Regions from separate parts of the Enterobacter sp. RIT637 genome, predicted to be linked through region 3. Evidence: predicted binding sites of a transcription regulator. Region 3 holds the regulator's gene; each other region holds the start of a gene.
What was found. Region 3 encodes PurR, which represses purine synthesis genes. Its sites were predicted from a motif close to CANGCAAACGTTTGCNTG; they were not measured.

Region 1 (10,621 bases), 370 kb from region 3:
CGTGCTACCTGTTTGCGCTGGTGGCGGGTGATTTCGACGTCCTGCGCGATACCTATAAAACCCGTTCTGGCCGCGACGTGGCGCTGGAGCTGTTTGTTGATCGCGGCAACCTTGACCGCGCGCCGTGGGCGATGACCTCGCTCATCAACTCCATGAAGTGGGACGAAGAGCGCTTTGGCCTCGAATACGATCTCGACATTTATATGATCGTCGCCGTCGACTTCTTCAATATGGGCGCGATGGAGAACAAAGGTCTTAACGTCTTTAACTCCAAATACGTGCTGGCGCGTACCGATACCGCCACCGACAAAGACTATCTTGATATCGAACGCGTCATCGGCCACGAATATTTCCATAACTGGACCGGTAACCGCGTTACCTGCCGCGACTGGTTCCAGCTGAGCCTGAAAGAGGGCTTAACGGTCTTCCGTGACCAGGAGTTCAGCTCCGATCTGGGTTCGCGTGCGGTGAACCGCATCAACAACGTACGCACCATGCGCGGCCTGCAGTTTGCGGAAGATGCCAGCCCAATGGCGCACCCGATTCGTCCTGATAAAGTTATCGAGATGAACAACTTCTACACCCTGACGGTGTACGAAAAGGGCGCTGAAATCATCCGCATGATCCATACCCTGCTGGGCGAAGAGAATTTCCAGAAAGGGATGCAGCTCTACTTCGAGCGTCACGACGGCAGCGCCGCCACCTGCGACGACTTCGTGCAGGCGATGGAAGACGCGTCCAACGTGGATCTGTCACATTTCCGCCTCTGGTATAGCCAGGCCGGTACACCTGTTGTGACCGTTAAAGACGACTACAATCCGGAAACCGAGCAGTACACCCTGACCATCAGCCAGCGCACGCCGCCAACGGCCGAGCAGGCAGAGAAACAGCCGCTGCACATTCCGTTCAGCATTGAGCTGTACGATAACGAAGGCAAAGTGATCCCCCTGAAGAAGGGCGGTCACCCGGTACACAGCGTGCTTAACGTCACCCAGGCGGAGCAGACGTTTATTTTCGATAATGTTTACTTCCAGCCGGTACCTGCGCTGCTGTGCGAATTCTCCGCGCCGGTAAAACTGGAGTACAAGTGGAGCGATCAGCAGCTGACGTTCCTGATGCGTCACGCGCGCAATGACTTCTCCCGCTGGGATGCAGCGCAGAGCCTGCTAGCAACCTATATCAAGCTTAACGTGAACCGCTACCAGCAGGGTCAGCCGCTGACGCTGCCGGTTCATGTTGCGGATGCCTTCCGCGCGATTCTGCTGGACGAGAACATTGACCCGGCACTGGCGGCTGAAATTCTGACCTTACCGTCCGCGACTGAAATCGCCGAGCTGTTCGAGATTATCGATCCGATTGCGATTGTCACAGTGCGTGAAGCGCTCACCCGCACGCTGGCTACCGAACTGGCGGATGAGTTCCTGGCCATTTACAACGCCAACAAGCTGGATGCGTACCGTGTTGAGCATGCAGATATCGGCAAACGTTCCCTGCGCAATACCTGTCTGCGCTATCTGGCCTTTGGTGACGCGGAACTGGCGAACACGCTGGTCAGCAAGCAGTATCACGAAGCCGATAACATGACCGACGCGCTGGCTGCGCTCGCCGCTAGCGTTGCCGCCGAGTTGCCGTGTCGTGATGCGCTAATGCAGGAGTACGACGACAAGTGGCACCAGGATGGTCTGGTGATGGACAAATGGTTCATTCTGCAGTCCACCAGCCCGTCCGCCGATGTGCTGAGCACAGTACGTCGCTTGCTGAAGCACCGTTCGTTCACCATGAGCAACCCGAACCGCGTCCGCTCGCTGATTGGCGCGTTTGCCAGCAGCAACCCGGCTGCCTTCCACGCGGAAGACGGCAGCGGCTATCAGTTTATGGTGGAAATGCTGACCGAGCTGAACAGTCGTAACCCGCAGGTGGCGTCTCGTCTGATTGAGCCGCTGATCCGCCTGAAACGCTACGATGCGAAGCGCCAGACGAAGATGCGCGCCGCGCTTGAGCAGCTGAAAGGGCTGGAAAACCTGTCTGGCGATTTGTACGAGAAGATTGCTAAGGCCTTAGCGTAATACAAAAAAGTGCCCGGTGGGCAGGTAAAAGCAAAACGGCAACCTCGGTTGCCGTTTTTAGTTTTTTCTCCCTCTCCCCGTGGGAGAGGGCATCAGGCATTAGCTTTAATCAACGCCCGTTCACTTACCCCGCGCTTCATCACCCGATCCAATACTTCCGCCTCCAGCTCCGCCAGTCTTGCCGAGCCCACGCGGCGAGGGCGCGGGATATCCACCGTCAGATCCAGGCCAATCTTCCCGTCTTCTATCAGCAGCACCCGGTCCGCCATCGCCACGGCTTCACTCACGTCATGCGTCACCAGCAGTACCGTAAAGCCATGCTCCTGCCACAGGGACTCAATCAAATCCTGCATTTCAATCCGCGTCAGCGCATCGAGCGCGCCGAGCGGTTCATCAAGCAACAGCAGGCCGGGACGGTGAATCAACGCTCGCGCCAGCGCCACGCGCTGTTTCTGTCCCCCTGACAGCGCGGCAGGCCACTCGGCTGCGCGGTTTTCCAGCCCGACGGCGGCCAGCGCCTGACGTGCGTTATCTCGCCAGCTGCCCTTCAGACCGAGACCGACGTTGTCGATAACCGTTTTCCACGGCAGCAGGCGCGCGTCCTGAAACATCATGCGCGTATCGTCCTGAATATTGGCCAGCGGCGTTGTCCCTGCCAGGATTTCACCGCCGTTGGGGGCTTCCAGCCCGGCCAGAAGGCGTAGCAACGTACTTTTGCCGCCGCCGCTGCGACCGACAACGGCCACAAATTGTCCGGCGGGAATATGCAGATCCAGCCCGTTAAGAATGGTGTTTTCACCGTAGCGCTTGGTGACGCCGTTAAGCAGTAACGGCGTCCCCTGGTTCAGTCGTGCAGTATTCATGCTTTTGCCTCCTGAAGGGTATAGGCCGGGTTCCAGCGCAGCCAGCTGCGTTCCAGCCACTGGGCGCTGACGTCGGCAAGTTTGCCGAGCAGGGCGTAAAGGATGATGGCCACCACCACCACGTCGGTTTGCAGGAATTCACGGGCGTTCATCGCCAGATAGCCGATGCCGGAGTTAGCCGAAATGGTTTCCGCCACAATCAGCGTCAGCCACATCAGGCCGAGCGCAAAACGCACCCCAACCATAATCGAGGGCAGGGCGCCCGGCAGGATCACGTGTATAAAGAGAGAAAAACCGGACAAACCGTAGCTTCGCGCCATCTCGACCAGACCGCGATCGATATTGCGGATGCCGTGCCAGGTGTTGATGTAAATCGGGAACAACGTCCCCAGCGCCACGAGGAAGATCTTGGCGCTCTCATCAATGCCAAACCACAGGATAACCAGCGGGATCAGCGCCAGATGCGGCACGTTGCGCAGCATCTGTATGGACGTATCCAGCAGACGCTCGCCCCAGCGCGAAAGGCCGCTGATCAGACCCAGAACCAGACCGATGCTGCCGCCGATGGAAAACCCAATCACGGCGCGCCAGGAGCTGATCGCCAGATGCTGCCACAGCTCTCCGCTCACGCTCAGCGACCAGAACGCTTCTACGACGCCCTCCGGAGAGGGCAAAATGCGGCTCGACAGCCAGCCGGTTGACGATGCGAGCTGCCAGAGAGCCACAATGCCGACGGGTAAAAACCACGGCGCGGCGCGCAGCAGCCATTTTTGTGAGGTGGCAGACATGATGACTCCTTAGCTTTGCGCGGCTTTTCGTGGAATAAATTCGTTCGCCACGGCTTCGCCCTGAAGCTGGAGTTGCTGCGGCTGCGGAATTTCCGGGATGGCGACATCCAGATGCGGGAACAACAGTTCGCCGACCTTGTAGGCCTCTTCCAGATGCGGATAGCCGGAAAGGATAAAGCTGTCGATGCCCAGCTCGGCGTATTCATTAATCCGCGCAGCCACCGTTGGACCATCGCCGACCAGCGCCGTACCTGCGCCGCCGCGTACCAGACCGACACCCGCCCACAGGTTCGGGCTGATCTCCAGGTTCTCGCGCTTGCCGTTGTGCAGGGACGCCATCCGGTGCTGTCCGACGGAGTCGGTTTTAGCAAATGCGGCCTGCGCCTTCGCGATGGTCTCATCGTCCAGGTGCGAGATCAGACGGTCGGCAGCCTGCCAGGCTTCTTCATTGGTTTCGCGCACAATCACATGGAGGCGAATACCGAAGCGCACCTTTCGGCCGTGTGCGGCCGCCTTAGCACGTACCTGGGCAATTTTTTCTTTCACCAGCTCAGGCGGCTCGCCCCAGGTCAGGTAGAGATCGACCTGCTCGGCGGCCAGATCCTGGGCCACATCCGACGATCCGCCAAAATAGAGCGGCGGGCGCGGCTGCTGCACCGGCGGGAAGTAGAGTTTCGCATCGCGAACGTGAATATGTTTGCCTTCGAAGGTGACGGTTTCACCTTCCAGCAGGCGTCGCCAGACGCGGGTGAATTCGGCGGAGGCCTCGTAGCGCTCCGTGTGATCGAGGAATACGCCATCGCCCGCCAGCTCTTGCGGATCGCTACCCGTTACCAGGTTAAACAGGGCGCGACCGTTGGACAGTCTGTCCAGCGTTGCCGCCTGACGCGCCGCCACGGTGGGGGAAACCACGCTCGGGCGTAGCGCAACCAGGAACTTCAGACGCTGGGTGACCGGGATCATCGACGCGGCAACCAGCCACGCATCCTCGCACGACCGTCCGGTCGGGATCAGCACGCCGGTGAAACCGATACGGTCCGCCGCCTGCGCAATCTGCTGCAGGTAGCCATGGTCAACCGGGCGTGACCCCTCTTCTGTACCAAGATAGTGTCCATCACCGTGGGTGGGTAAAAACCAGAAAAGATTCAGACTCATGATTTAGCTCCTTCTTTGCCTGCGGGCTGCCAGATGCGTTCGCGAATATTGACCTGTTTAGGTACCAGGCGGTTTTGATAGAAGAGGTCAGCGGTTTGCTGCTGAAGGGTGGCGACGTGCGCGTTGACAGGCGCAATGGTGGTCGGCGGACGGTGGCTGAGATAGCTCGCGATCACCGGTTCAGGTAAGCCCATGGTTTTTGCCAGCAGGGTAATGCTCTCCTGACGCTGGCTCCGGGTCAGAGCATCGGCCTGCGTAAAGGTATCCAGTACGCCCTGAATAAATGTGCCGTTTTTTTCCGCGTAAGGGCGTGCAGCAAGATAGAACGAGCCGGTCTGTTTCAGCGTGGTGCCGTCTTTCAGCACCCGCACGCCACCCTGCAGTAAGGCTGCGGAGTAGTACGGATCCCATATGGCCCAGGCATCCACGTTCTTCTGCTGGAACGCGGCGCGTGCGTCGGCAGGCGTCAGGTAAACGGGCTGAATGTCGGTGAATTTAAGCCCGGCCTCTTGCAGGGCGCGCAGCAGCAGGTTGTGCGAGCTGGAACCTTTCTGGAAAGCCACTTTATGACCTTTAAGGTCGGCAACGCTTTTAATGTCGCTATTTTCAGGTACCAGAATGACCTCGGCTTTCGGCTTAGCGGGTTCGACGCCCACATAGACCAGATCGGCCCCGGCAGCCTGAGCAAAGATAGGCGGAATATCACCCGTGCTGCCTAAATCAATACTCCCGACGTTCAGCGCCTCCAGCATCTGCGGGCCTGCCGGGAACTCCACCCAGGAGAATTTGGTGTCCGGGAAGCGTTTTTCCAGAAGCTGGTGGCTTTTCGCCAGCACCATGCTGACGCTGCCTTTCTGATAGCCGATACGCAGGCTTTCCGGCGCGGTTTCAGCCGCGTGAGCCAGCGACGAGAGGGTCATCAGCCCTGCCAGCCCGATACGTGTCAGTGTTTTAAACATGAGCGACTCCTTGCGACGGATTAAAAGCGGGAACCTGAATATCCCGGCGATGCAGCGCATGCCAGAAGGTTTCCAGCGCAGCATCAAGGCGGGTTTGCAGATTCGGCGTAAAGTGGGGCTTGTGTTGATAGTCGATGACCTGTGAATCATCAGCGAAAACGCCATGCAGGATCTCCTGTGCTTTCAGGGCGTTCAGCACCGGTTTCAGTGCGTAATCCACGGCTAGTAAATGGGCAACCGTACCGCCGGTTGCCAGCGGCAGTACGACTTTGCCGTCCAGCGCGCGTTCCGGAAGTAGGTCGAGCAGGGTTTTCAGTGCGCCAGAAAAAGAGGCTTTATAAATGGGCGTCGCCACAATGAGGCCATCTGCCCCTTTGAGTTGCTCGATCAGGGTCTTAAGCGCGGGGCTGTCGAAACGGGCATAGAGCAAATCTTCAGGTTCGAAGTTATGTAGATTCCAGTGGCACACTTCCACATCCAGAGCAGTGAGCTTTTCACGGGCATATTCCAGCAGGGCGCTGGAACGCGAGGGGAACCGTGGACTACCGGCCAGGGTGATGACGCGCATGTTTGCTCCTTATAACTAATTGTTTGCTTTTATCTAACATTCATAACAATTTTAAGGAGTGTGACATCGCCGGGTTATTCCACTAAATGATTTATCTGCAATTAAAATGCGAAAAAGTGCATAAGAAATAGACGGGAAGGTAAACGATTGCGTTTTGCGCGGATTTTTTGCCGCAGGTCAATTCCCTTTCCGGGCGGGATCGCCCATAATCCCCTCCCGGTTTGCACACCGGGAATCCAGGAGAGTTCATGCACTACCCCTTCGTTCGTAAAGCCCTTTTCCAGCTCGATCCTGAGCGCGCTCATGAATTTACATTCCAGCAATTACGTCGTATTACCGGAACGCCTTTGGCTGCGCTGGTGCGTCAGAATGTGCCGGAAAAACCTGTGCAATGCATGGGCCTGACCTTTAAGAATCCGCTGGGCCTGGCGGCCGGGCTGGATAAAAATGGCGAATGTATTGATGCCCTGGGCGCGATGGGGTTTGGATCCATCGAAATCGGTACCGTTACGCCGCGTCCGCAGCCGGGTAACGACAAGCCGCGTCTGTTCCGCCTGGTCGAAGCTGAGGGGCTGATCAACCGTATGGGCTTCAACAACCTCGGTGTCGATCATCTGGTGGAGAACGTTAAAAAATCCCATTTTGATGGCGTATTAGGCATCAATATTGGTAAAAATAAAGACACGCCGGTAGAGCAGGGTAAAGATGACTATCTGATTTGTATGGAAAAAGTCTATGCCTACGCCGGTTATATTGCGGTGAATATTTCTTCACCCAATACCCCAGGCCTGCGTTCATTACAATATGGCGACGCGCTGGACGATCTCCTGAGTGCCATTAAAAATAAGCAGAATGAACTCCAGGCGATCCACCATAAATATGTTCCGGTCGCGGTTAAGATCGCCCCGGATCTTTCTGCCGAAGAATTGATCCAGGTTGCCGACAGTTTAGTGCGCCATAATATTGATGGTGTGATAGCAACCAATACGACGCTCGATCGTTCTCTCGTTCAGGGAATGAAAAACTGTGACGAAGCGGGTGGGTTAAGTGGCCGTCCGGTACAATTAAAAAGTACGGAAATTATTCGCGCACTGTCTGCTGAATTACAGGGACGTCTGCCCATTATTGGCGTGGGCGGTATCGACTCTGTAATCGCTGCCCGCGAGAAGATGGCTGCCGGGGCATCATTGGTGCAAATTTATTCCGGCTTTATTTTTAAAGGCCCGCCATTGATTAAAGAAATCGTTACTCATATCTAATCTTTTCTCCTAATCAGACAACCAGGGCTTTATTTCCGGCCCTGGTTGTTTTATATTCCGTCACTGTTGCTTATTTAGTCATTATAGTCTTTTATTAATGGTGTTATAAACGAGGCGGCAAACAGGACATTTTTAGTACAGGACGTTTGGGGACGGGAGAGACACATGCGAATTAAACCTGACGATAACTGGCGCTGGTATTTTTGCGACGAGCACGATCGTATGATGCTCGATTTAGCCAATGGCATGTTGTTTCGTTCACGTTTTCCGCGTCGAATGTTAACCCCGGACGCTTTCTCGCCGTCAGGCTTTTGCGTGGACGATGCTGCGCTTTATTTCTCTTTTGAAGAAAAATGCCGCGATCTGGTGCTCTCAAAAGAGCAGCGCGCCGAGCTGGTATTAAATGCGCTGGTGGCTATCCGCTTCCTGAAACCACAAATGCCAAAAAGCTGGCATTTTCTTGCGCACGGCATGAGCTGGACTCCGGCAACGGGTGATGCGGCAAGCGTCAACCTGAGCGATACCGCAGAAGAAGTGAATTTACTGGTAGTTGAGCCAGGCGAAAATGCTGCGCTCTGCCTGCTGGCGCAGCCCGGCGTAACGATTGCCGGGCGGACGATGCAGCTTGGCGATGCCATTAAAGTGATGAACGACAGGCTGAAGCCACAGCTGCGCGTTGATTCGTTCAGCCTTGAACAGGCCGTTTAAGCTTCCAGCTGGACGGACGTTTTCGGCACACAGCTGCAGCATAAAATCGTACCGTCATCACCTACCGCCGATTTCTTCAGCGCAGTGACTTCTCCCTCTACCAGCTTGATTCGACAGCATCCGCAAATACCTGCCCGACAGGAGTAAGGAACGCGGATCCCTGCCTGTTCCAGTTGCTCAAGTAAGACCTGCTGATTGTTGCCACGAATAACCTTACCCTGCCAGTGAATATCAACCCCTGACGACGGCGCGGACTCGACATCAACAAACTCCTCTTCCTGGCTGGAACCATAAATCCTGGCGGGACCACGGGTGAGGATTTCTACTTCATCACCGACGCGGATCGCGCCGCTGGAGCGCGGGATGAGGTTCTGACCGAAATCCACATCGCCGTTGTCCTGGGCGGTACGGAATGACTGCAACGTTTTCAACGGTTCACCGGAAGGATGTTTTTGGCCTTTCTCTGGGCTGACGGTGGTGAAAATGCAGCGGCTGCAGGGTTTAACGACATCAAAGATGACGCTGCCGATGCGGATCACCTTCCAGGTATCTTCGTCCCAGGCGTCGACACCCGTCACCACCAGGTTCGGACGGAACTGTTCCATCTGGACGCTGGCTTTGCAGCGGCGCTGTAAATCGCGCAGTGACGCTTCGTTGGTCAGCAGGAACGGGAAGCCATCGGCGAAGGAGAGGGGAACGGCGTCATGGCGCTTCACGCGACGCGTCGGTTCAGGCCCAACCCAGCGCAGCTGCACGTCGCGGGAGAAGAAACCGCTCAGCCAGCGGTTAATTTCATCCGGGGCGATGCGCGCGGTAAAATGATTGCCCCACACTTCCGTTGGCGCATCGACAGGCGCAAAATCAGCAAAGCGAATTATCGCGCTGGAACCGTCCGGCGCGGTAAGGTGCAAACCGTCATGAAGCGGGGAAGGGGTAAAGCGAACCATCTGCGGGAACTGGCGTGCGGTAATGAACGTGCCGTCAGGCTCGGTGACCATAAAAATGCGATCGAAGGCGAATCCGCTCATGTCGGCCAGCGCGTGAGAGACGCCGATGCCGCGCATGGATTTCACCGGATGAATAAAAAGCCTGGATAACGTCGCCACTGCACACTCCCACAAATGAAAATAAGCCTTCAACTTTATGACATACACGCCATATTAGCTATAATGCGCGACAATTTTCTAAGAGTAAAAGTGACGATATGAATTCTCTGTTTGCCAGTACGGCCCGTGGGCTGGAAGAGCTGTTAAAAACTGAACTGGAAAGCCTGGGCGCGAAAGAGTGCCAGGTGGTTCAGGGTGGTGTCCATTTTGAGGGCGACACGCGGCTTATTTACCAGAGCCTGATGTGGAGCCGTCTGGCGTCGCGCATCATGCTGCCGATGAAGGAGTGCAAGGTCTATAGCGACCTGGATCTCTATACCGGCGTACAGATGATCGACTGGACAGAGATCTTCACGCCAAACGCCACCTTTGCGGTGCATTTCAATGGCGTGAACGACGAGATCCGCAACAGCCAGTACGGTGCCCTGCGCGTAAAAGACGCCATCGTGGACTGCTTCACGCGTAAAAATAAGGAACGTCCAAACGTCGATCGCGAAAATCCTGATCTGCGTATTAACGTCTGGCTGAACGGTGATACGGCGAGTATCTCCCTCGATCTGAGCGGCGCGGGTCTGCACCTGCGCGGCTACCGCGATCGCACCGGTATGGCGCCGATCAAAGAAACGCTGGCCGCCGCCATTGTGATGCGCTCCGGCTGGCAGCCGGGCACGCCGCTGCTCGATCCTATGTGTGGTTCCGGTACGCTGCTGATTGAAGCGGCCATGCTGGCAACCGACCGCGCGCCGGGCCTGCATCGCGGCCACTGGGGCTTTAAAGGCTGGGCACAGCACGACGAAGCGCTCTGGAAAGAGGTCAAAGACGACGCGCAGACCCGCGCGCGCAAAGGCCTGGCGGAGTACACCTCCCACTTCTACGGTTCGGACAGCGACCCGCGCGTCATTGAGCGCGCGCGCAGCAACGCCCGTCGCGCCGGTATCGGCGAGCTGGTCACCTTCGAGGTGAAAGACGTGGCGAACCTGAGCAACCCGCTGCCAAAAGGTCCGTACGGCACCGTAATCAGTAACCCGCCATACGGCGAGCGTCTGGACAGCGAGCCGGCGCTGATTGCCCTACACAGCCTGCTGGGCCGCAATATGAAGGACTACTTCGGCGGCTGGAACCTGTCTCTGTTTAGCGCCTCGCCGGAGC
Region 2 (10,621 bases), on a different contig from region 3:
TGACAAAGGCTACGTCACGGTGCGCCGACGTGTATAATAAGCCCGTATGTAGGACTTCTTCGTTAACACATACAAAAGACTCTCATGGCTCAAGGCACGCTTTATATTGTTTCTGCCCCTAGTGGCGCGGGTAAATCCAGCCTTATTCAGGCACTGTTAAAAACCCAACCGTTGTACGACACACAGGTTTCTGTTTCTCACACCACGCGAGCGCCGCGTCCGGGTGAAGTGCACGGTGAACACTATTTCTTTGTGGATCACGACGAATTCAGAGCGATGATCGGCAGAGACGCGTTTCTTGAACACGCTGAAGTATTCGGTAATTACTACGGAACCTCGCGTGAAACCATTGAGCAGGTTCTGGCCACGGGCGTGAATGTGTTCCTGGATATCGACTGGCAGGGCGCACAGCAAATTCGCAAGAAAATGCCTGACTCGCGCAGTATCTTTATTTTACCGCCATCGAAAGATGAGCTGGATCGCCGCCTGCGTGGCCGCGGTCAGGACAGCGAAGAAGTGATCGCAAAGCGTATGGAACAGGCTGTTGCAGAAATGAGCCATTACGCGGAATATGATTACCTTATTGTGAATGATGATTTTGATGCCGCATTGAGCGATCTCAAAACCATTCTTCGTGCAGAACGTCTGCGTATGAGCCGCCAGAAGCAGCGACATGACGCATTAATCACCAAACTGTTGGCAGACTGAACCCACTTTCAGTATCATGCCCAGTCATTTCTTCACCTGTGGAGCATTTTAAGTATGGCACGCGTAACTGTTCAGGACGCTGTAGAGAAAATTGGTAACCGTTTTGACCTGGTGCTGGTCGCCGCGCGTCGCGCTCGTCAGATGCAGGTAGGCGGTAAAGATCCGCTGGTACCGGAAGAAAACGATAAAACCACCGTTATTGCACTTCGCGAAATCGAAGAAGGTCTGATCAACAACCAGATCCTCGACGTACGTGAGCGCCAGGAGCAGCAAGAGCAGGAAGCCGCAGAACTGCAGGCCGTAACCGCTATTGCTGAAGGTCGTCGTTAATTAAACCTGCGGGTCGCCCTTGTATCTGTTTGAAAGCCTGAATCAACTGATTCAAACCTACCTGCCTGAAGACCAGATTAAGCGTCTTCAGCAGGCGTATCTCGTTGCACGTGACGCTCACGAGGGCCAGACACGTTCAAGCGGTGAACCCTATATCACGCACCCGGTAGCGGTGGCCTGTATTCTGGCCGAGATGAAACTCGACTATGAAACGCTGATGGCCGCTCTGCTGCACGACGTGATTGAAGATACTCCTGCCACTTATCAGGACATGGAACAGCTGTTTGGCAAAAGCGTTGCCGAACTGGTGGAAGGGGTCTCTAAGCTTGATAAGCTGAATTTCCGCGACAAGAAAGAGGCGCAAGCCGAAAACTTTCGCAAGATGATTATGGCGATGGTGCAGGATATCCGCGTCATTCTCATCAAACTCGCTGACCGTACCCACAATATGCGCACGCTGGGCTCACTTCGCCCGGATAAACGTCGCCGCATTGCCCGTGAAACCCTCGAAATCTACAGTCCGCTGGCGCACCGTTTAGGTATTCACCACATTAAAACCGAGCTGGAAGAGCTGGGTTTTGAAGCGTTGTACCCGAACCGCTATCGCGTGATTAAAGAGGTGGTGAAAGCCGCACGCGGTAACCGTAAAGAGATGATTCAAAAAATCCTCTCTGAAATCGAAGGGCGCTTACAGGAAGCGGGAATTCCGTGCCGCGTCAGCGGTCGCGAGAAACATTTGTACTCCATCTACTGCAAAATGGTGCTCAAAGAGCAGCGTTTTCACTCGATCATGGATATCTACGCGTTCCGCGTCATTGTCCACGACTCGGACACCTGCTATCGCGTGCTGGGGCAGATGCACAGCCTCTACAAACCGCGTCCGGGGCGCATGAAAGATTACATCGCCATTCCAAAAGCGAACGGCTATCAATCTTTGCACACCTCGATGATCGGTCCTCACGGCGTGCCTGTTGAGGTGCAAATTCGCACCGAAGACATGGACCAGATGGCAGAGATGGGTGTCGCCGCGCACTGGGCGTATAAAGAGCACGGTGGCGAAAGCAGCACGACCGCACAAATCCGCGCCCAGCGCTGGATGCAGAGCCTGCTGGAGCTTCAGCAGAGTGCGGGTAGCTCGTTTGAATTTATCGAGAGCGTTAAATCCGATCTCTTCCCGGATGAGATTTACGTTTTCACCCCAGAAGGTCGTATTGTCGAACTGCCTGCGGGGGCAACACCGGTCGACTTCGCTTACGCCGTGCATACTGACATCGGGCATGCCTGCGTCGGCGCGCGCGTCGACAGACAGCCTTATCCGCTGTCTCAGCCACTCTCCAGCGGCCAGACGGTAGAAATTATTACCGCGCCGGGCGCACGTCCGAACGCGGCCTGGCTGAACTTTGTCGTGAGCTCCAAAGCACGCGCCAAAATTCGCCAGCTGCTGAAAAACCTCAAGCGCGATGATTCCGTCAGCCTGGGGCGTCGTCTGCTCAACCACGCGTTGGGCGGCAGCCGTAAGCTGGCTGAAATTCCGCAGGAGAACCTCCAGCGTGAGCTGGAGCGCATGAAGCTCGCGTCGCTTGATGACCTGCTGGCAGAGATTGGCCTCGGCAACGCCATGAGCGTAGTGGTGGCGAAGAACCTGCAGCAAGGCGACACGACAGCGGTGCCGGCAACGACGCAAAGCCACGGACACCTGCCGATTAAAGGCGCGGACGGGGTGCTGATCACCTTCGCAAAATGCTGTCGTCCAATTCCTGGCGACCCGATTATTGCGCACGTCAGTCCGGGTAAAGGGCTGGTTATCCACCACGAGTCCTGTCGTAACATTCGCGGCTACCAGAAAGAAGCCGAGAAGTTTATGGCCGTCGAGTGGGATAAAGAGACCGCGCAGGAATTTATCACCGAAATTAAGGTGGATATGTTCAATCACCAGGGCGCCCTGGCGAATCTGACGGCAGCAATCAACACGGCCTCTTCCAACATTCAGAGCCTGAATACGGAAGAAAAAGATGGCCGCGTGTACAGCGCCTTTATTCGTCTGACCGCCCGCGACCGCGTGCATCTGGCGAATATTATGCGCAAGATCCGCGTCATGCCGGACGTGATTAAAGTCACCCGAAACCGAAACTAGGTTTATGAATTCACAACGTTATGCACGTATCTGCGAAATGCTCGCCAGGCGTCAGCCTGACCTGACGGTCTGCATGGAGCAGGTGCATAAACCTCATAACGTCTCTGCTATCGTTCGTACCGCAGATGCCGTCGGTGTGCATGAAGTGCATGCCGTCTGGCCGGACGGCCGTATGCGCAATACGGTCTCGGCGGCGGCAGGCAGCAACAGTTGGGTGTCTGTCAAAAATCATCACACCATTGGCGAAGCCGTATCGCACCTGAAAGGGCGCGGGATGCAGATCCTCGCCACTAACCTGTCCGCTAAAGCCGTAGATTTCCGCGAGATCGACTACACTCGCCCGACCTGCATTTTGATGGGTCAGGAGAAAACGGGGATCACCCAGGAAGCGCTGGATCTGGCGGATCGGGATATCATCATTCCGATGATCGGCATGGTCCAGTCTCTCAACGTCTCCGTGGCGTCCGCGCTCATTCTGTATGAAGCGCAGCGCCAGCGTCAGAACGCCGGGATGTACGAGCGCAGCAACAGCATGCTGCCGGAAGAGGAACAGCAGCGCCTGCTGTTTGAAGGTGGTTATCCGGTGCTGGCTCGCGTTGCGAAGCAGAAAAAATTGCCTTACCCCCACGTCAACGCGCAGGGCGAAATTGAAGCCGATGCCGAGTGGTGGGCCACCATGCAGTACGCCGGGTAAGCGATGAAAGGCCGCCTGCTGGATGCCATCCCGCTAAACAGCCTGACGGGCGTGGGCGCGGCGCAAAGCAATAAGCTGGCAAAAATTGGCCTGCACACCGTGCAGGATCTCCTGCTTCACCTCCCCCTGCGTTACGAAGACCGCACCCAGCTCTACAAGATTGGCGATCTCCTTCCTGCCATTTACGCCACCGTTGAAGGCGAAGTCCTGAACTGCAACATCACCTTCGGCGGACGCCGGATGATGACCTGCCAGATCAGCGACGGCACCGGCATTCTCACCATGCGTTTTTTCAACTTCAGCGCGGCGATGAAAAACAGCCTGGCAACGGGCCGCAGGGTGCTGGCCTATGGCGAGGCCAAACGCGGGAAGTACGGCGCAGAGATGATCCACCCGGAGTACCGCGTACAGGGCGATCTCAGCACGCCAGAGCTGCAGGAGACGCTCACCCCGGTTTACCCGACGACGGAAGGCATCAAGCAGGCGACGCTGCGTAAGCTCACCGATCAGGCGCTTGAGCTGCTGGATACCTGCGCCATTACCGAGCTGCTGCCGCCCGAGCTGGCGCAGGGCATGATGAGCCTGCCCGAGGCGCTGCGCACCCTGCACCGCCCGCCGCCAACGCTGCAGCTCAGCGATTTAGAAAGCGGCAAACACCCCGCCCAACGGCGTCTTATCCTTGAGGAATTACTGGCGCATAACCTGAGCATGCTGGCGCTTCGCGCGGGCGCACAGCGTTTCCATGCCCAGCCGTTAAGCCAGAATGATGAACTCAAAGATAAGCTGCTGGCCTCGCTACCGTTTAAACCCACCGGCGCGCAAGCGCGCGTCACCGCCGAAATCGAACGCGATATGGCGCTCGACGTGCCGATGATGCGCCTGGTGCAGGGCGACGTAGGCTCCGGTAAAACGCTGGTTGCAGCGCTGGCGGCCCTGCGCGCGATTACCCACGGCAAGCAGGTGGCGCTGATGGCGCCGACCGAACTGCTGGCCGAGCAGCACGCCAACAATTTCCGCGCCTGGTTTGCACCGCTGGGGATTGAAGTGGGCTGGCTTGCCGGGAAGCAAAAAGGCAAAGCACGCCTTGCGCAGCAGGAGGCCATTGCCAGCGGACAAGTGCAGATGATTGTCGGCACGCACGCCATCTTCCAGGAGCAGGTGCAGTTTAACGGCCTTGCGCTGGTGATTATCGACGAGCAGCACCGCTTCGGCGTGCATCAGCGTCTGGCGCTGTGGGAAAAAGGGCTGCAGCAGGGCTTCCATCCGCATCAGCTGATCATGACCGCCACGCCGATCCCGCGCACCCTGGCGATGACCGCCTACGCCGATCTGGATACCTCCACCATCGACGAACTGCCGCCGGGCCGTACCCCGGTCACAACGGTCGCCATTCCTGACACGCGCCGCAGCGATATCATCGACCGCGTGCGCAACGCCTGCACCCAAGAAGGGCGTCAGGCCTACTGGGTCTGTACGCTGATTGAAGAGTCTGAACTGCTGGAAGCGCAGGCTGCCGAAGCCACGTGGGAAGAGCTTAAGCTGGCGCTGCCGGAGCTGAATGTGGGTCTGGTTCACGGACGCATGAAGCCCGCCGAAAAACAGGCGGTGATGCAGTCGTTCAAACAGGGTGATTTGCATCTGCTGATCGCCACCACGGTGATCGAAGTCGGCGTGGACGTCCCGAATTCCAGCCTGATGATCATCGAAAACCCGGAGCGTCTCGGCCTTGCCCAGCTTCACCAGCTGCGCGGACGCGTCGGTCGTGGCGCGGTGGCTTCCCACTGCGTACTGCTCTATAAAGCCCCGCTCTCGAAAACCGCCCAGATGCGGTTGCAGGTGCTGCGCGACAGCAACGACGGTTTTGTGATTGCGCAAAAAGACCTGGAGATCCGCGGCCCGGGCGAACTGCTGGGCACGCGTCAGACGGGGAACGCGGAATTCAAAGTGGCGGATTTGCTGCGCGATCAAGCGATGATCCCCGAAGTTCAGCGCCTGGCACGCCATATTCATGAACGCTACCCCGAACAGGCGGCAGCGTTAATTGAGCGCTGGATGCCGGAAACCGAACGCTATTCCAACGCCTGATCTCAGGCAAACATCGGCAGCATCAGGTACAGCTTGATCACCAGCGCGTTGACGATATCAATAAAGAACGCGCCAACCATCGGGACCACCAGAAACGCCGTATGCGATGGCCCGAACCGTTCGGTGATCGCCTGCATGTTGGCGATAGCCGTTGGGGTAGCCCCCAGACCAAACCCGCAGTGACCCGCCGCCAGCACCGCCGCATCGTAGTTTTTGCCCATCATGCGCCAGGTGACAAACATGGCATAGAGCGCCATAAACAGCGCCTGCACCGCCAGAATCGCCACCATCGGCAGCGCCAGCGAGGCCAGCTCCCACAGTTTGAGGCTCATGAGCGCCATCGCCAGGAACAGCGACAGACTGACGTTGCCGAGCACCGATACCGCCCGTTCAAACACGCGGTAGAAGCCCATCAGCGCCAGACCGTTGCTCAGGATCACACCAATGAACAGCACGCAAACAAACGTCGGCAGTTCAAAGGCTGTGCCCGCCAGCCATTGTGCAACCACTTTTCCTACGGTCAGGCAGATGGCGATCATCGCGATGGTTTCAATCATCACCAGCGAGGTAATACTGCGCCCGACGTCCGGCTTTTCGAACGCGGTCGGCACCATTTCATCGTCCGGCCTGCCGTTCGGCGTGGTGGAGTGCTTAACCAGATACCGCGCCACCGGGCCGCCAATCAGGCCACCCAGCACCAGGCCAAAGGTGGCGCAGGCCATCGCAACTTCAGTCGCATTTTCAAAGCCGTAGCGCTCGATGAACAACTTGCTCCACGCCGCCCCGGTACCGTGACCGCCTGACAGGGTAATTGATCCTGCCAGCAGCCCCATCAGCGGGTCCAGCCCCAGCAGCGTCGCCATCCCGATGCCGATGGCGTTTTGCATCAGCAGCAGCCCCACCACCACAATCAGAAATACGCCGAGCACCTTACCGCCCGAGCGCAGGCTTGCGAGGTTGGCGTTCAGGCCGATGGTGGCAAAGAAAGCCAGCATCAACGGGTCTTTCAGGGACATGTCAAAATCAATTTCCCAGCCCATGCTTTTCTTCAGTATCAGCAGGGCCAGCGCCACCAGCAGACCGCCGGCGACAGGTTCAGGAATGGTGTACTTTTTCAGAAAGGAAACACTGTGTACCAGCTTGCGACCAAGCAGAAGAACCAGCGTTGCGGCAACAAGGGTCGACAACGTATCGAGATGAATCATAAAAGGCTCCTGTTATGCGCGTGTTCCATACACACGCGGCGTTATCCTGGGCCGGTTTGCGCTCGTCATGAGTCACCGGCGCAAAAAGTGTAATTTTTTTTTCCGATGGGTTGTAGAAAACCTGCTCACAGCGGCAGATTTTCTTGTCTTTTTTTGTTGGCAATCGTTTGCTTTTACCAGGTGGTCAGATAAAATGCCCGCTTTTCCACCGTGGGATTGCCGCCGATGTCCGTTAACACCATAGAGTCGCCTGATGCGCAACCGATTGCGCAGAAGCAAAATAGCGAACTGATTTACCGCCTTGAAGACCGCCCGCCGCTGCCGCAAACGCTTTTCGCCGCCTGCCAGCATCTTCTGGCGATGTTTGTTGCGGTGATCACCCCTGCGCTGCTGATTTGCCAGGCGCTCGGTTTACCGGCGCAGGACACGCAGCACATTATCAGCATGTCTCTTTTTGCCTCCGGCGTCGCCTCTATTATTCAAATTAAAGCCTGGGGTCCGGTAGGGTCGGGATTATTGTCGATTCAGGGCACCAGCTTTAACTTCGTGGCACCGCTGATCATGGGCGGTACGGCGCTGAAAACCGGCGGTGCGGATGTCCCGACCATGATGGCGGCGCTGTTCGGCACGCTGATGCTGGCAAGCTGCACGGAGATGGTGATCTCCCGCGTTCTGCACCTGGCTCGCCGCGTCATCACCCCGCTCGTTTCCGGCGTGGTCGTCATGATCATCGGCCTGTCGCTGATTCAGGTGGGCCTGACGTCTATCGGCGGCGGCTATGCGGCAATGAGCGACCACACCTTCGGCGCGCCGAAAAACCTGCTGCTGGCGGGTGTCGTGCTGGCGATCATTATTCTGCTTAACCGTCAGCGTAACCCTTACCTGCGCGTCGCCTCGCTGGTGATCGCCATGGCGGCGGGTTACCTGCTGGCGTGGGCGCTGGGCATGCTGCCGGAGAACACCGCGCCGACCAACAGCGCGCTGATCACCGTTCCTACGCCGCTGTACTACGGTCTTGGCATTGACTGGGGCCTGCTGCTGCCGCTGATGCTGGTCTTTATGATCACCTCTCTGGAGACCATCGGGGACATCACCGCTACTTCGGACGTCTCCGAGCAGCCGGTGTCCGGCCCGCTGTACATGAAGCGCCTGAAAGGCGGTGTGCTCGCGAACGGCCTGAACTCGTTTGTCTCTGCCGTATTCAACACCTTCCCGAATTCCTGCTTCGGTCAGAATAACGGCGTGATCCAGCTGACCGGCGTGGCCAGCCGCTACGTCGGGTTTGTGGTGGCGCTGATGCTGATCGTCCTCGGCCTGTTCCCGGCAGTGAGCGGCTTTGTGCAGCACATCCCTGAGCCTGTGCTGGGCGGCGCGACGCTGGTGATGTTCGGCACTATCGCGGCCTCTGGCGTGCGTATCGTCTCCCGCGAACCGCTGAACCGCCGCGCGATCATGATTATCGCGCTGTCGCTGGCCGTCGGTCTGGGCGTTTCCCAGCAGCCGCTGATCCTGCAGTTTGCGCCTGACTGGGTGAAAAACCTGCTCTCTTCCGGCATTGCCGCGGGCGGTATCACCGCTATCGTTCTGAACCTCGTTTTCCCGCCTGAGAAAAATTGATTTCTCTCACGGCAGGCAGTCAATGCCTGCCGTGACATCTAATTACACCATTCCCGCCTTGAGCATTGCGTATAAATCGTGCATAACTCCTTTATGTGCGTTTTGCGGGATGGAAGACCATGAAATTTATTGGAAAGCTGATCATCTATCTTCTGTTAGCTCTGCTTGTGGTAGTGCTGGCATTTTATATTTTGCTTCAGACCCGCTGGGGCGCGTCGCAGGTCAGCAATTGGGTTACGGTAAATACCGATTACGAACTCAACTTTGACCTGATGGATCACCGTTTTTCATCCCCTTCTCACCTCATTCTGGAAAATGTCACCTTTGGTCGTGACGGCAAACCCGCCACTCTGGTAGCAAAAAAAGTCGATATTGGTCTGAGCAGCCGTCAGGTAACCGATCCGCTGCATATGGACACCATTACCCTGTTCGACGGCACGCTGAACCTCTCTCCGCAAACCGCGCCGCTGCCTTTCCAGGCGGACCGCTTGCAGCTAAACAACATGGCCTTTAACAGCCCGAATACGGAATGGGACCTGAGCGCGCAGAAAGTCACGGGCGGCGTCAGCCCGTGGCAGCCTGAGGCGGGCAACGTGCTGGGCAAAAACGCGCAGATTCAGATGAGCGCAGGCTCGCTCACTCTGAACGGCGTCCCGGCCAGCAACGTCCTGATTCAGGGGCAGCTCAACGGTAAAGAGGTGGTGCTGAGCACCATTGGCGCGGATATGGCGCGCGGCTCGCTCACCGGTTCCGCCCTGCGTAACGCTGACGGCAGCTGGATTATCGACAGCATGCGTCTGAATGAAATCCGCCTGCAAAGTGATAAATCGCTGATGGATTTCTTTGCTCCCATCACCACGCTCCCTTCCCTGCAGATTGGTCGGCTGGAAGTAACAGACGCGCGCCTGCAGGGGCCGGACTGGGCGGTGACGGATCTTGATTTGAGCCTGCGCAACCTGACTCTCAGCAAAGGCGACTGGCAGAGCCAGGAAGGCCGCCTGTCCATGAACGCCAGCGAGTTTATCTACGGCTCGCTGCATCTGTTCGACCCGATTCTGAACGCGGAATTCTCCCCGCAGGGTATCGCGCTGCGCCAGTTCACCTCCCGCTGGGAGGGCGGGATGGTACGCACCTCCGGCAACTGGCTGCGCGACGGTAAAGCGCTGGTGCTGGACGATGTTGCCATCGCCGGGCTGGAGTACACCCTGCCTGACAACTGGAAAACGCTGTGGATGGATCCCCTGCCGGAATGGCTGAACAGCGTGACGCTGAAAAAATTCGGCCTGAGCCGCAATCTGGTGATCGACATCGATCCCACCTTCCCGTGGCAGATCACCTCTCTGGACGGCTATGGCGCAAACCTTCAGCTGGCGAAAGATCGCCAGTGGGGCGTCTGGGGCGGCAGCGCAACCCTGAACGGCGCGGCGGCGACCTTTAACCGCGTGGACGTGCGCCGTCCGTCGCTGGCGCTGAATGCCAACGCCGCCACGGTGAACATTACCGACCTGAGCGCCTTTACCGAGAAAGGTATTCTGGAAGCCACGGCGACGGTTTCACAGCTTCCGCAGCGGCAGACCACGGTGAGCCTGAACGGGCGCGGCGTGCCGCTCAACGTGCTGCAACAGTGGGGCTGGCCTGCGCTACCGATTACGGGCGACGGCAATATTCAGCTCACCGCCAGCGGCAGCGTGCAGGCGAATGCCCCGTTGAAGCCGATGGTGAACGGCAAGCTGAACGCGGTGAATATGGATAAACAGCAGGTGCAGCAGACGATGACGGGCGGGGTGGTTTCAACACCAGTGCAATAAACAAGCCGGGTGGCGGCTGCGCCTTACCCGGCCTACGAGG
Region 3 (10,621 bases):
CATTAACTTCCCGCAGGCCTCGTCCTGTGGTACCGAAACCGCCGTTTCTGTCCCTTGTATGTTCTCCGGCATGACCCGGAAAAAATACGATGCTGACCTCGCACATCACCAGGAAGGTCTGCTCGACGTGCTTCACCATGCAGGTGTTAATCTGCTGTGGCGCGATAACGATGGCGGCTGTAAAGGCGCCTGCGAACGTGTGCCGCACACAGACATGACGCAGTGGAAGCTGGATCAATTCTGCAAAGACAAAACCTGCATTGATGATGTGAATCTCTATCGTCTGGATAATGTGCTGGACGGCCTGAAGCAAGACACGGTGTTGGTTATCCACCTGATGGGCAGTCACGGTCCGGCGTATTACAATCGCTATCCGAGCAGTTTCCGAAAATTTACGCCAACCTGTGATACCAACGAAATTCAGGACTGCGATCATCAGGCGCTGATGAACACCTATGACAACACCATCCTCTATACCGACAGTGTGGTCAGTAAAACGATTGACGCCTTAAAAGCCCGTCAGGCCAACATGAACACGGCGCTGATTTATCTTTCCGATCATGGTGAATCACTGGGTGAAAGCGGGATTTATCTGCACGGTACGCCGTACATGCTGGCGCCGGAGCAGCAAACGCATATTCCCTTTATGTTCTGGCTCTCCCCTGACTACGCGAAAAATTATGGCGTCAACGAGCAGTGTTTGCGTGACCACGCAGCAAAAGATGCGGTATCGCAGGACAATTTGTTCTCGACCGTGCTGGGCATGATGGACGTGAAATCAACAGTTTATCAACAGCAGCTGGATATCCTGAGCGCATGTCGTCAGTAAACTCGCTTGCATTAGACCGAACGGTCTATTACAGTGCATCCATGAGCAGACACACTGAACACGATACACGCGAACATTTACTGGCAACCGGCGAGCGTCTTTGCATGCACCGCGGGTTTACCGGTATGGGGTTGAGTGAGTTACTGAAAACCGCTGAGGTGCCGAAGGGGTCGTTTTACCACTACTTCCGCTCCAAAGAAGCCTTCGGCGTGGCCATGCTGGAGCGGCACTACGCCAGCTACCATCAGCGCCTCGCCACCCACTTCGCCAGCGGTGCAGGTAACTACCGGGATCGGGTTCTGAACTACTATCAGGAAACGCTGACGCAGTTCTGTCAGCAGGGCATCATCAGCGGTTGCCTGACGGTAAAACTCTCTGCAGAAGTGTGCGATCTCTCCGAAGATATGCGCGCGGCGATGGATAAAGGTGCCTGCGGGGTTATCGCCCTGCTCGCGCAGGCGCTGGAGAAAGGGCGTGATGAAAACACGCTCTCCTTCCCCGGCGACCCGTTTACACAGGCTCAGGTTTTGTACTCCCTCTGGTTAGGAGCCAACCTGCAGGCCAAGATTTCTCGCAGTGCCGTGCCGCTCGAAAGCGCGCTGGCACATGTAAAAAGCAGTATTACTGCGCCTGGCGTTTAGCAGGCGTTTTTATTTACGTTATTACTAGTCGACTGGTCTACTCAGGAGTCGTTATGTCCGCTGAAAAGTTATTTACCCCACTGAAAGTGGGCGCCGTTACCGCGCCAAACCGTGTGTTTATGGCCCCGCTGACCCGTCTTCGCAGCATCGAACCGGGTGACATCCCAACGCCTCTGATGGGTGAATATTACCGTCAGCGCGCAAGCTCAGGCCTTATCATCTCTGAAGCCACGCAGATTTCAGCCCAGGCGAAAGGCTATGCCGGTGCGCCCGGTCTGCACAGCCCGGAGCAAATTGCCGCGTGGAAGAAAATCACCGCAGGCGTGCACGTAGAAGAGGGCCGCATTGCGGTTCAGCTGTGGCACACCGGACGTATCTCGCACAGCAGCATCCAGCCTGGCGGCCAGGCGCCGGTCTCCGCGTCGGCCTTGAGCGCAAATACCCGTACTTCCCTGCGTGATGAAAACGGGAATGCGATCCGCGTGGACACCTCTATGCCGCGCGCACTTGAGCTGGATGAAATTCCGGGTATCGTGAACGATTTCCGCCAGGCCGTGGCCAACGCTCGTGAAGCCGGTTTCGACCTCGTTGAACTGCACTCTGCACACGGTTACCTGCTGCACCAGTTCCTGTCACCGTCCTCTAACCACCGCACGGACCAGTACGGCGGCAGCGTTGAAAACCGCGCGCGTCTGGTGCTTGAAGTGGTGGATGCGGTATGCCAAGAGTGGAGCGCAGACCGTATTGGTATTCGCGTCTCCCCTATTGGTTCTTTCCAGAACGTCGACAACGGCCCGAACGAAGAAGCGGACGCGCTGTATCTGATTGAAGAGCTGGCGAAACGCGGAATTGCTTATCTGCACATGTCCGAGCCGGACTGGGCAGGCGGCCAGCCTTACACAGAAGCATTCCGCCAGAAAGTGCGCGAGCGCTTCCACGGCGTGATCATCGGTGCGGGTGCGTATACCCCAGAGAAAGCCGAAGACCTGATCGGCAAAGGCCTGATCGACGCGGTCGCGTTTGGCCGTGACTTTATTGCGAACCCTGATCTGGTTGCCCGTCTGCAGAAGAAAGCAGAGCTGAACCCACAGCGCCCTGAAAGCTTCTACGGCGGTGGCGCGGAAGGCTATACCGACTACCCTTCGCTGTAATCCCCCATTGTGCATTGATAGCGGCGACATTTCGCCGCTATACTAAAACATCGTTTCTGTTCAAAAAGATACTCCATTCCATTGGTTAATGAGGAAATTATGCGCCTACTTCACACCATGCTGCGCGTTGGCGACCTGCAACGTTCCATCAATTTCTACACTAACGTTCTGGGCATGACGCTGCTGCGCACCAGCGAAAACCCTGAATACAAATATTCGCTGGCGTTCGTAGGTTACGGCCCGGAAACGGATGAGGCCGTCATCGAGCTGACCTACAACTGGGGCGTGGACAGCTATGAGCTGGGCACTGCATACGGTCATATCGCGCTGGAAGTGGACAACGCAGCGGAAGCCTGTGAGCGCATCCGCAGCAACGGCGGCAACGTTACGCGTGAGGCGGGCCCGGTAAAAGGCGGCACCACCGTGATTGCGTTTGTTGAAGATCCCGACGGTTATAAAATCGAACTGATCGAAGCCAAAGACGCTGGCCGCGGTCTGGGCAACTGATCTCGCAGGGCGCACTATGCGCCCGTAGTTTTACTGCATCCCCTCTCAAAATTTGCCATAATGCGCACTGCTTTTTTCCCCTTGTAAGAGACCCTGATGTCCGATAACGCTCAATTTACCGGTCTGTGCGACCGTTTTCGTGGTTTTTATCCCGTTGTCATTGATGTAGAAACAGCCGGATTTAACGCTAAAACCGATGCGCTGCTTGAAATTGCCGCCATCACGCTGAAGATGGATGAACAGGGCTGGCTTACACCGGACACCACGCTGCATTTCCATGTTGAACCTTTTGAAGGGGCAAACCTGCAGCCAGAGGCGCTGGCCTTTAACGGTATCGATCCGAAAAACCCGTTACGTGGCGCGGTCAGTGAATATGACGCGCTACACGCTATCTTTAAAATGGTGCGCAAAGGCATGAAAGAGAATGACTGTAGCCGCGCCATTATGGTGGCCCACAACGCGACGTTCGATCACAGCTTTACGATGGCCGCCGCAGAGCGCGCCTCGCTGAAACGCAACCCGTTCCATCCGTTTGTGACGTTCGACACCGCAGCCCTAAGCGGTCTGGCGCTGGGCCAAACGGTGCTGTCCAAAGCCTGCATCACGGCAGGGATCGAGTTTGACGGCACGCAGGCGCACTCGGCGCTCTACGATACGGAGCGCACGGCAGAACTGTTTTGTGAAATTGTTAACCGCTGGAAACGCCTGGGCGGCTGGCCGCTGCCGATGGGTGATGAGGCCGATCGCCAATCGTAGGCCGCGTAAGCGCAGCGCCACCCGGCAAAAAAAAAGCGACCACACTAAGCGGGTCGCTTTTTTATTTCCGCAGAAAATTACTCTGCGTCCGGCTCTTCCGTTTTGTACTTCGCCGCCGTCTCTTTGATCAGCTGCTGCAGTTCGCCACGCTGATACATTTCGATCAGGATGTCGCAACCGCCCACCAGCTCACCGTCAACCCACAGCTGTGGGAACGTCGGCCAGTTTGCGTATTTTGGCAGCTCAGCGCGGATGTCCGGGTTCTGCAGGATATCAACGTAAGCAAAACGCTCACCACAGGCAGATAACGCCTGAACCGCTTGTGCGGAGAAACCGCAGCTTGGCAGCTTCGGAGAACCTTTCATGTACAGGAGAATCGGGTTTTCAGCGATTTGTTGCTGAATTTTTTCAATAGTGGTGCTCATGTCTTGCTTCCTTTAACTTCTGTTACGGCATTCGTCTGACATTGTAGCGGTTCAGACAGACATCGGAAAATAACATTTTTGTCACGTCTTACTATTTTAACGGTTAACGCTAAAAGATGCATTGCAAATGACGCTTATCCCTGTTTGCAGTACGGTTTTGCTTAGGGAGTGGACAATTGTGCGACAGAACGATGAATTTTTTTGCACTTGCTAACGAAACATGATTTTAGAATGAAAAATGCTATTAACTTCTCGGGTTTTTATGGATTAGAATCGACGGGCTTTGTAAATCATACGCGGGTATTATTGATGGCCTGCATAAATCAGGGGACTGCCCAGTGGCGCGGATAAATAAAATCTCGATCACGCTCTGTGCTTTACTGTTTACATCACTCACTTTCACGCCAGCGGCGAACGCCTCTGAACAGGCGCGGCATTCTGCTGTACAAAAATCGCATCTGGTTAAGTCCACAGAACGTAAGAAAAAAACCACCAGCAAGACCGTAAAGAAAAAAACACCCACTCAGACCAAAAAGACCGCCTCCAGCAAGACGAAAACATCCCCAGCCCACACCGCACATTCTACCCGACGTAAAGCCTCGCAAACGGCCGCCAACCTTGTGACAGAAAAATGCACTACGCGTAAAGGTCACAAAGCGAAGTGCACGAAGGTCACGAAATTAGCCGAAGTGCATAAAGTCCGTATGCAGAAAGCGCAAAAAACGGCGATGAATAAATTAATGGGGCAAATAGGGAAACCGTATCACTGGGGTGGCACTTCTCCGCGAACGGGTTTCGATTGCAGTGGCCTGGTGTATTACGCTTATAAAGACCTGGTGAAGTTCCGTATTCCGCGTACCGCTAATGAAATGTACCACCTGCGCGACGCCGCACCGGTCAATCGTGGTGAGCTGGAGAACGGAGACCTCGTGTTCTTCCGTACTCAGGGTCGCGGCACGGCTGACCATGTCGGCGTCTACGTTGGCAACGGAAAATTCATTCAGTCACCGCGTAGCGGCCAGGACATCCAGATTACCTCGCTCAGTGAAGACTACTGGGTGCGTCACTACGTTGGCGCACGTCGCGTCATGACGCCAAAAACCATTCGCTAACCCCTGCCCTGCCGCACGCGTGGCAGGGTAAGTTCCTCTTTTGCATACCCTTTCAATTTGCTATCCTTTCCATGTTGTCTGTAGGGTTATTGACAACATACAAATAAAATAAGGAGAGAAGCAATGTCGTTCGAATTACCTGCACTACCGTATGCCAAAGACGCCCTGGCACCGCACATTTCTGCGGAAACCCTGGAATATCATTACGGCAAGCATCACCAGACGTACGTCACCAACCTGAACAATCTGATTAAGGGCACCGATTTCGAAGGCAAAACGCTGGAAGAGATCGTCCGCAGCTCAGAGGGTGGCGTATTTAACAACGCGGCTCAGGTGTGGAACCACACCTTCTACTGGCACTGCCTGGCGCCGAATGCCGGCGGTGAACCTGCCGGTGAACTGGCGGCCGCCATTAACGCCGCTTTTGGCAGCTTCGCGGATTTCAAAGCGAAGTTTACCGATGCAGCCATCAAAAACTTCGGTTCTGGCTGGACGTGGCTGGTCAAAGAAGCGGATGGCAAGCTGGCTATCGTTTCCACCTCGAATGCGGGCACCCCGCTGACCACCAGTGCTAAACCGCTGATGACCGTGGACGTATGGGAACACGCTTACTACATTGATTACCGTAACGCGCGTCCTAACTATCTGGAGCACTTATGGGCGCTGGCTAACTGGGACTTTGTGGCGAAGAACTTCGCCGCGTAAGAGACTCGCAGAAGGGTTCGCCCTTCTGCGTTTTTACTTATTCCGCCGCGCAGGCGGCTTCTGGCTGTTTACGCCCGGACATCAGCACTAACAGCAGGCCGAGTGCGGCAATAATTGCCCCCATTACCGGCACAAAACTGTATCCCAGACCGCCGGAAATCACCGCCCCGCCCGCTGCGGCCCCCAGCGCATTACCCAGGTTAAACGCACCGATATTCACGGAAGAAGAGAGACCTGGCGCTTCATGGGCGACACGCATCACCCGCATCTGAAGCGGTGGTACCACGGCAAAGGTAGCAGCGCCCCACACGACCATCGCAATCGCGGCACCCCATTCGTTGCGCGCCAGCCACGGGATCGCAATCATGATGACAATCAGCAGGGTTAAAAAGCCTTTCAGCGTACCGCTCACGGAACGATCGGCCAGCTTCCCGCCCAGATAGTTACCGATAGAGAAGCCCACGCCAATCAGCACCAGCATCGCGGTAATAAAGATCGGCGTCGCGTGGGTGATATCGTGCAGCACCGGTGAAATATAGGTGTAGAGCGTAAACATCGCACCGGCCCCCAGCACCGTGGTCAGCAACGCGGAAAGCACCTGAGGACGCATCAGCACCGACAGCTCTTTACGCACGTCAGGACGTTCACCGGCGCTCCCTTTCGGTAAGGAGAAGAACAACGCCACCATCGCCACCACGCCCAGCCCGGCTGTCGCCAGGAAAGACATTCGCCAGCCAATCACTTCACCCAGCCAGGTGGCCGCCGGCACACCGCCTATGTTGGCGATAGTCAGCCCCATAAACATGGTCGCCACCGCGCTGGCCTGCTTGTGCTTCGGAACCACGCTTGCCGCAACAACCGAGCCCAGACCGAAAAATGCGCCATGGTTCAGGCTGGTCAGAATACGCGACAGCATCAGGGTGGTGTAATCCGGCGCAATTGCGGAGAGCACGTTGCCCAGCGTAAAGATCACCATTAAAAATATCAGCGCATTGCGACGTGCGCGGTGCGACAGCAGCAGCGTCATCAGCGGGGCCCCGACCATCACGCCGATGGCATAGGCGCTAATTAACATCCCGGCAGCAGGAATAGAGACGTCCACGCCGCGTGCGATAACAGGCAGTAACCCCATGGGGGAGAATTCAGTGGTGCCAATCCCAAAAGCGCCAATCGCCAGGGCCAGCAGAGGAAAATTGATTTTCATGAGTCAACTCCGGATGCCGTGTCATCAAGCGACACAGAACAAAGAAGTCAAAAGCATGACATCAATCACAAAATTTGAGAAGTTAACATTTTGGCAAAAGATTTTTGCCGGAGAGGTAACAATAGGAAGCAAATGAGGAGGGAGAGGACTCTCCCCCCCGCGTAAATCAATGCAGCGCAGCCGTCAAACCACCGGCAACAATCAATGCCAGCACGATAAAGGTGGTCACCAGCGAAAACTTCAGATCGGAACTCATCAATTTTTCTCCTTTTAATCACCCCACGAAAAGTGAGCTTGCTCATTTTTACACAGTTTACGTCAAAAATCTTCCTGGATTTAAACTGATATCCACTTTAGCTCTTCCCCTTTTCATCAAGATAGGACAAAATTCCACGCTAAATTTATTAGCGTACCGGCCATTGACCCCCTCCTGACGTCCTGTGTCGTTTTCCCGGCGTGTCGCAACTCAAGATTGCGTAATAAGGGTGAGAGAAGGCAAACGTTTACCTTCAAGTTTTTCAGGAGTTTAGGATATGGTCTGGAGTGACATTGAATGGCAACAATAAAAGACGTAGCAAAACGCGCAAACGTTTCCACTACAACCGTATCACATGTAATTAACAAAACCCGCTTCGTCGCGGAAGAGACGCGCAACGCCGTCTGGGCGGCGATCAAGGAGTTACATTACTCCCCAAGTGCGGTTGCGCGCAGCCTGAAGGTGAATCACACCAAGTCGATTGGCTTGCTGGCGACCAGCAGCGAAGCGGCCTATTTTGCCGAAATCATCGAAGCCGTTGAGAAAAACTGCTTCCAGAAAGGCTATACGCTGATTCTGGGCAACGCGTGGAACAGCATCGAGAAGCAGCGCGCCTACCTGTCGATGATGGCGCAAAAGCGCGTCGATGGCCTGCTGGTGATGTGTTCTGAGTACCCAGAGTCCGTGCTTTCTATGCTGGAAGAGTATCGCCACATTCCGATGGTGGTGATGGACTGGGGCGAAGCGCGCGCGGATTTCACCGATTCCGTTATCGATAATGCCTTTGAAGGCGGCTATATGGCCGGTCGTTATCTGATCGAACGCGGTCACCGCGAGATTGGCGTGATCCCGGGGCCGCTGGAACGCAACACCGGTGCGGGCCGTCTGGCCGGGTTTATGAAGGCAATGGAAGAGGCGCTCATCACCGTGCCGGAAAACTGGATTGTTCAGGGCGACTTTGAGCCGGAATCCGGCTACCGCGCAATGCAGCAGATTGTCTCCCAACCGCATCGCCCGACGGCCGTTTTCTGTGGCGGCGATATTATGGCGATGGGCGCGCTCTGCGCCGCCGACGAGCTGGGCCTGCGGGTGCCGCAGGATATTTCCGTGATCGGGTATGACAACGTGCGTAACGCGCGCTTCTTCACCCCGGCGCTGACCACCATTCACCAGCCAAAAGATTCACTGGGCGAAACGGCTTTCAACATGCTGATGGACAGGATCGTCAACAAGCGTGAAGAATCCCAGTCGATTGAAGTTCACCCGCGCCTCATTGAGCGCCGCTCCGTGGCGGACGGTCCGTTCCGCGACTATCGCCGTTAATCGCTTACGGAGCCAGTTATGCTGGCTCCCGTAGCCACTCCCGATTCAACGTTTCGCTGTCTCCCAGATAATCCAGCAGCCAGGCCATCGCAGGCGATACGTCGTTTTGCTGCCAGGTCAGACAGCAGGCCGCATCCGGGAACGGATTTTCCAGCGTTAGCGCTGTCCACTCGCCGGTATCGATACGCGGACGCGCGAAGTGTACGGGCACCATCGCCACGCACAGCCCCGCAGAAAGACAGGTTGCCGACGATTCCCAGTCAGGGGCCACCACGCGACGCTGGTTGTCCAGCAGCCAGGTAATGCGCTTGGGCAGCGAGCGCGAGGTATCTTCCAGCACTAGCGACGGCCAGTTGCGCAGCGTGTCATCGCTGAGAGGGCCTTCCATTGTCGCCAGCGGATGATCGCTGGCGACAACGCAGGTCCAGCTCAGCATCCCCATATCGCGAAACGCATAGCGTCCCCCAACGGGGATCGCCTGCGTGGCCCCAATCGCCATCTCAACCCTGCCATCCGCCAGCGCGTCCCAGACGCCGTTGAACACCTCCTGGGAGACCCGCAGTTCGACATCAGAAAAATGACGATAGAAATCCACGATCATCTGCCGGGTCCGTTCCGGCTTAACGATATTATCCACCGCGATGGAGAGATGGCCGCGCCAGCCGTTCGCGATCTGCTGACACTGCTCGCGGGTGATCTGCATTTTTTTGATAACAGAACGCCCTTCCTTCAAAAACCACGCGCCTGCGGGCGTTAATTCCACGTCGCGATGACGCCGCTCGAACAGCGGAACCGCCAGCCACTCTTCCAGCTGACGCACGGTGTAGCTGATCGCCGAGGGTACGCGGTGTAACTCCTGCGCGGCACCGGTGAAACTGCCGTTACGGGCAACAGCATCGACAACTTCAAGAGAATAATCTGACCACATGTTCTGCCTGCAAAAAATTTGAATGCACTCGACAAATATTAGCGTTTCACAAGCCGCTTTGCACTCCCTACACTCTGCGCCAACGTACACCTGCCTCCTCAGGAGAATAAAAGAATGCAACCCAGGAAAGGATTTTTAGTCTGGCTCGGCGGCTTAAGCGTGCTGGGCTTTTTAGCGACCGACATGTATCTGCCCGCGTTTGCCGCGATGCAGGAAGATCTGCAAACCCCCGCAGCCGCTATCAGCGCCAGCCTGAGCCTGTTCCTCGCCGGTTTTGCCTTCGCGCAGCTGCTCTGGGGGCCGCTCTCCGATCGCTTTGGTCGTAAACCGGTGCTGCTACTGGGTCTGGCTATTTTTGCCGTGGGTTGCCTCGGCATGCTGTGGGTACGCGATGCCACCTGGCTGCTGGTACTGCGTTTCATTCAGGCCGTTGGCGTCTGTGCTGCAGCGGTGACCTGGCAGGCGCTGGTGACCGATTATTATCCGGCATCCCGCACTAACCGAATTTTCGCCACCATTATGCCGCTGGTCGGTCTCTCGCCTGCCCTTGCCCCGTTGCTCGGAAGCTGGATCCTCGCCCATTTCGACTGGCAGGCGATTTTCGCCACGCTCTTTGCCATTACCCTGGTACTGATGCTGCCCGCGTTCTTCCTCAAGCCTGCGCATAAAAAAGAGACGCATCCTGACGCGAAGCCGATTACCTTTGCCTCGCTGCTGCGGTCAAAAGCCTATCGCGGCAACGTCCTGATTTACGCAGCCTGTTCCGCCAGTTTCTTCGCGTGGC

Region 1: the regulator PurR is predicted to act here: its motif matches at 6,536-6,553, upstream of pyrD (quinone-dependent dihydroorotate dehydrogenase).
Region 2: the regulator PurR is predicted to act here: its motif matches at 7,313-7,330, upstream of gltS (sodium/glutamate symporter).

Annotation. Positions count from the first base shown of each region.
Region 1 is NZ_JAIHAZ010000001.1:94,722-105,342, forward strand. Features, by position in the region: gene pepN (aminopeptidase N) at 1-2,066, shown strand, start outside; gene ssuB (aliphatic sulfonates ABC transporter ATP-binding protein) at 2,159-2,929, opposite strand; gene ssuC (aliphatic sulfonate ABC transporter permease SsuC) at 2,926-3,717, opposite strand; gene ssuD (FMNH2-dependent alkanesulfonate monooxygenase) at 3,727-4,872, opposite strand; gene K5E19_RS00385 (sulfonate ABC transporter substrate-binding protein) at 4,869-5,831, opposite strand; gene ssuE (NADPH-dependent FMN reductase) at 5,824-6,399, opposite strand; gene pyrD (quinone-dependent dihydroorotate dehydrogenase) at 6,648-7,658, shown strand; gene zapC (cell division protein ZapC) at 7,824-8,366, shown strand; gene K5E19_RS00405 (YcbX family protein) at 8,363-9,472, opposite strand; gene rlmKL (bifunctional 23S rRNA (guanine(2069)-N(7))-methyltransferase RlmK/23S rRNA (guanine(2445)-N(2))-methyltransferase RlmL) at 9,571-10,621, shown strand, end outside.
Region 2 is NZ_JAIHAZ010000012.1:55,704-66,324, reverse strand. Features, by position in the region: gene gmk (guanylate kinase) at 85-708, shown strand; gene rpoZ (DNA-directed RNA polymerase subunit omega) at 763-1,038, shown strand; gene spoT (bifunctional GTP diphosphokinase/guanosine-3',5'-bis pyrophosphate 3'-pyrophosphohydrolase) at 1,058-3,172, shown strand; gene trmH (tRNA (guanosine(18)-2'-O)-methyltransferase TrmH) at 3,177-3,866, shown strand; gene recG (ATP-dependent DNA helicase RecG) at 3,870-5,951, shown strand; gene gltS (sodium/glutamate symporter) at 5,954-7,156, opposite strand; gene xanP (xanthine/proton symporter XanP) at 7,382-8,773, shown strand; gene K5E19_RS16715 (AsmA family protein) at 8,893-10,581, shown strand.
Region 3 is NZ_JAIHAZ010000001.1:461,192-471,812, reverse strand. Features, by position in the region: gene eptA (phosphoethanolamine transferase EptA) at 1-829, shown strand, start outside; gene K5E19_RS02295 (TetR/AcrR family transcriptional regulator) at 871-1,470, shown strand; gene K5E19_RS02290 (alkene reductase) at 1,524-2,621, shown strand; gene gloA (lactoylglutathione lyase) at 2,721-3,128, shown strand; gene rnt (ribonuclease T) at 3,225-3,884, shown strand; gene grxD (monothiol glutaredoxin 4) at 3,962-4,309, opposite strand; gene K5E19_RS02270 (C40 family peptidase) at 4,648-5,421, shown strand; gene sodB (superoxide dismutase [Fe]) at 5,545-6,126, shown strand; gene K5E19_RS02260 (MFS transporter) at 6,164-7,330, opposite strand; gene K5E19_RS02255 (YnhF family membrane protein) at 7,497-7,586, opposite strand; gene purR (HTH-type transcriptional repressor PurR) at 7,884-8,909, shown strand; gene punR (DNA-binding transcriptional activator PunR) at 8,926-9,837, opposite strand; gene punC (purine nucleoside transporter PunC) at 9,952-10,621, shown strand, end outside.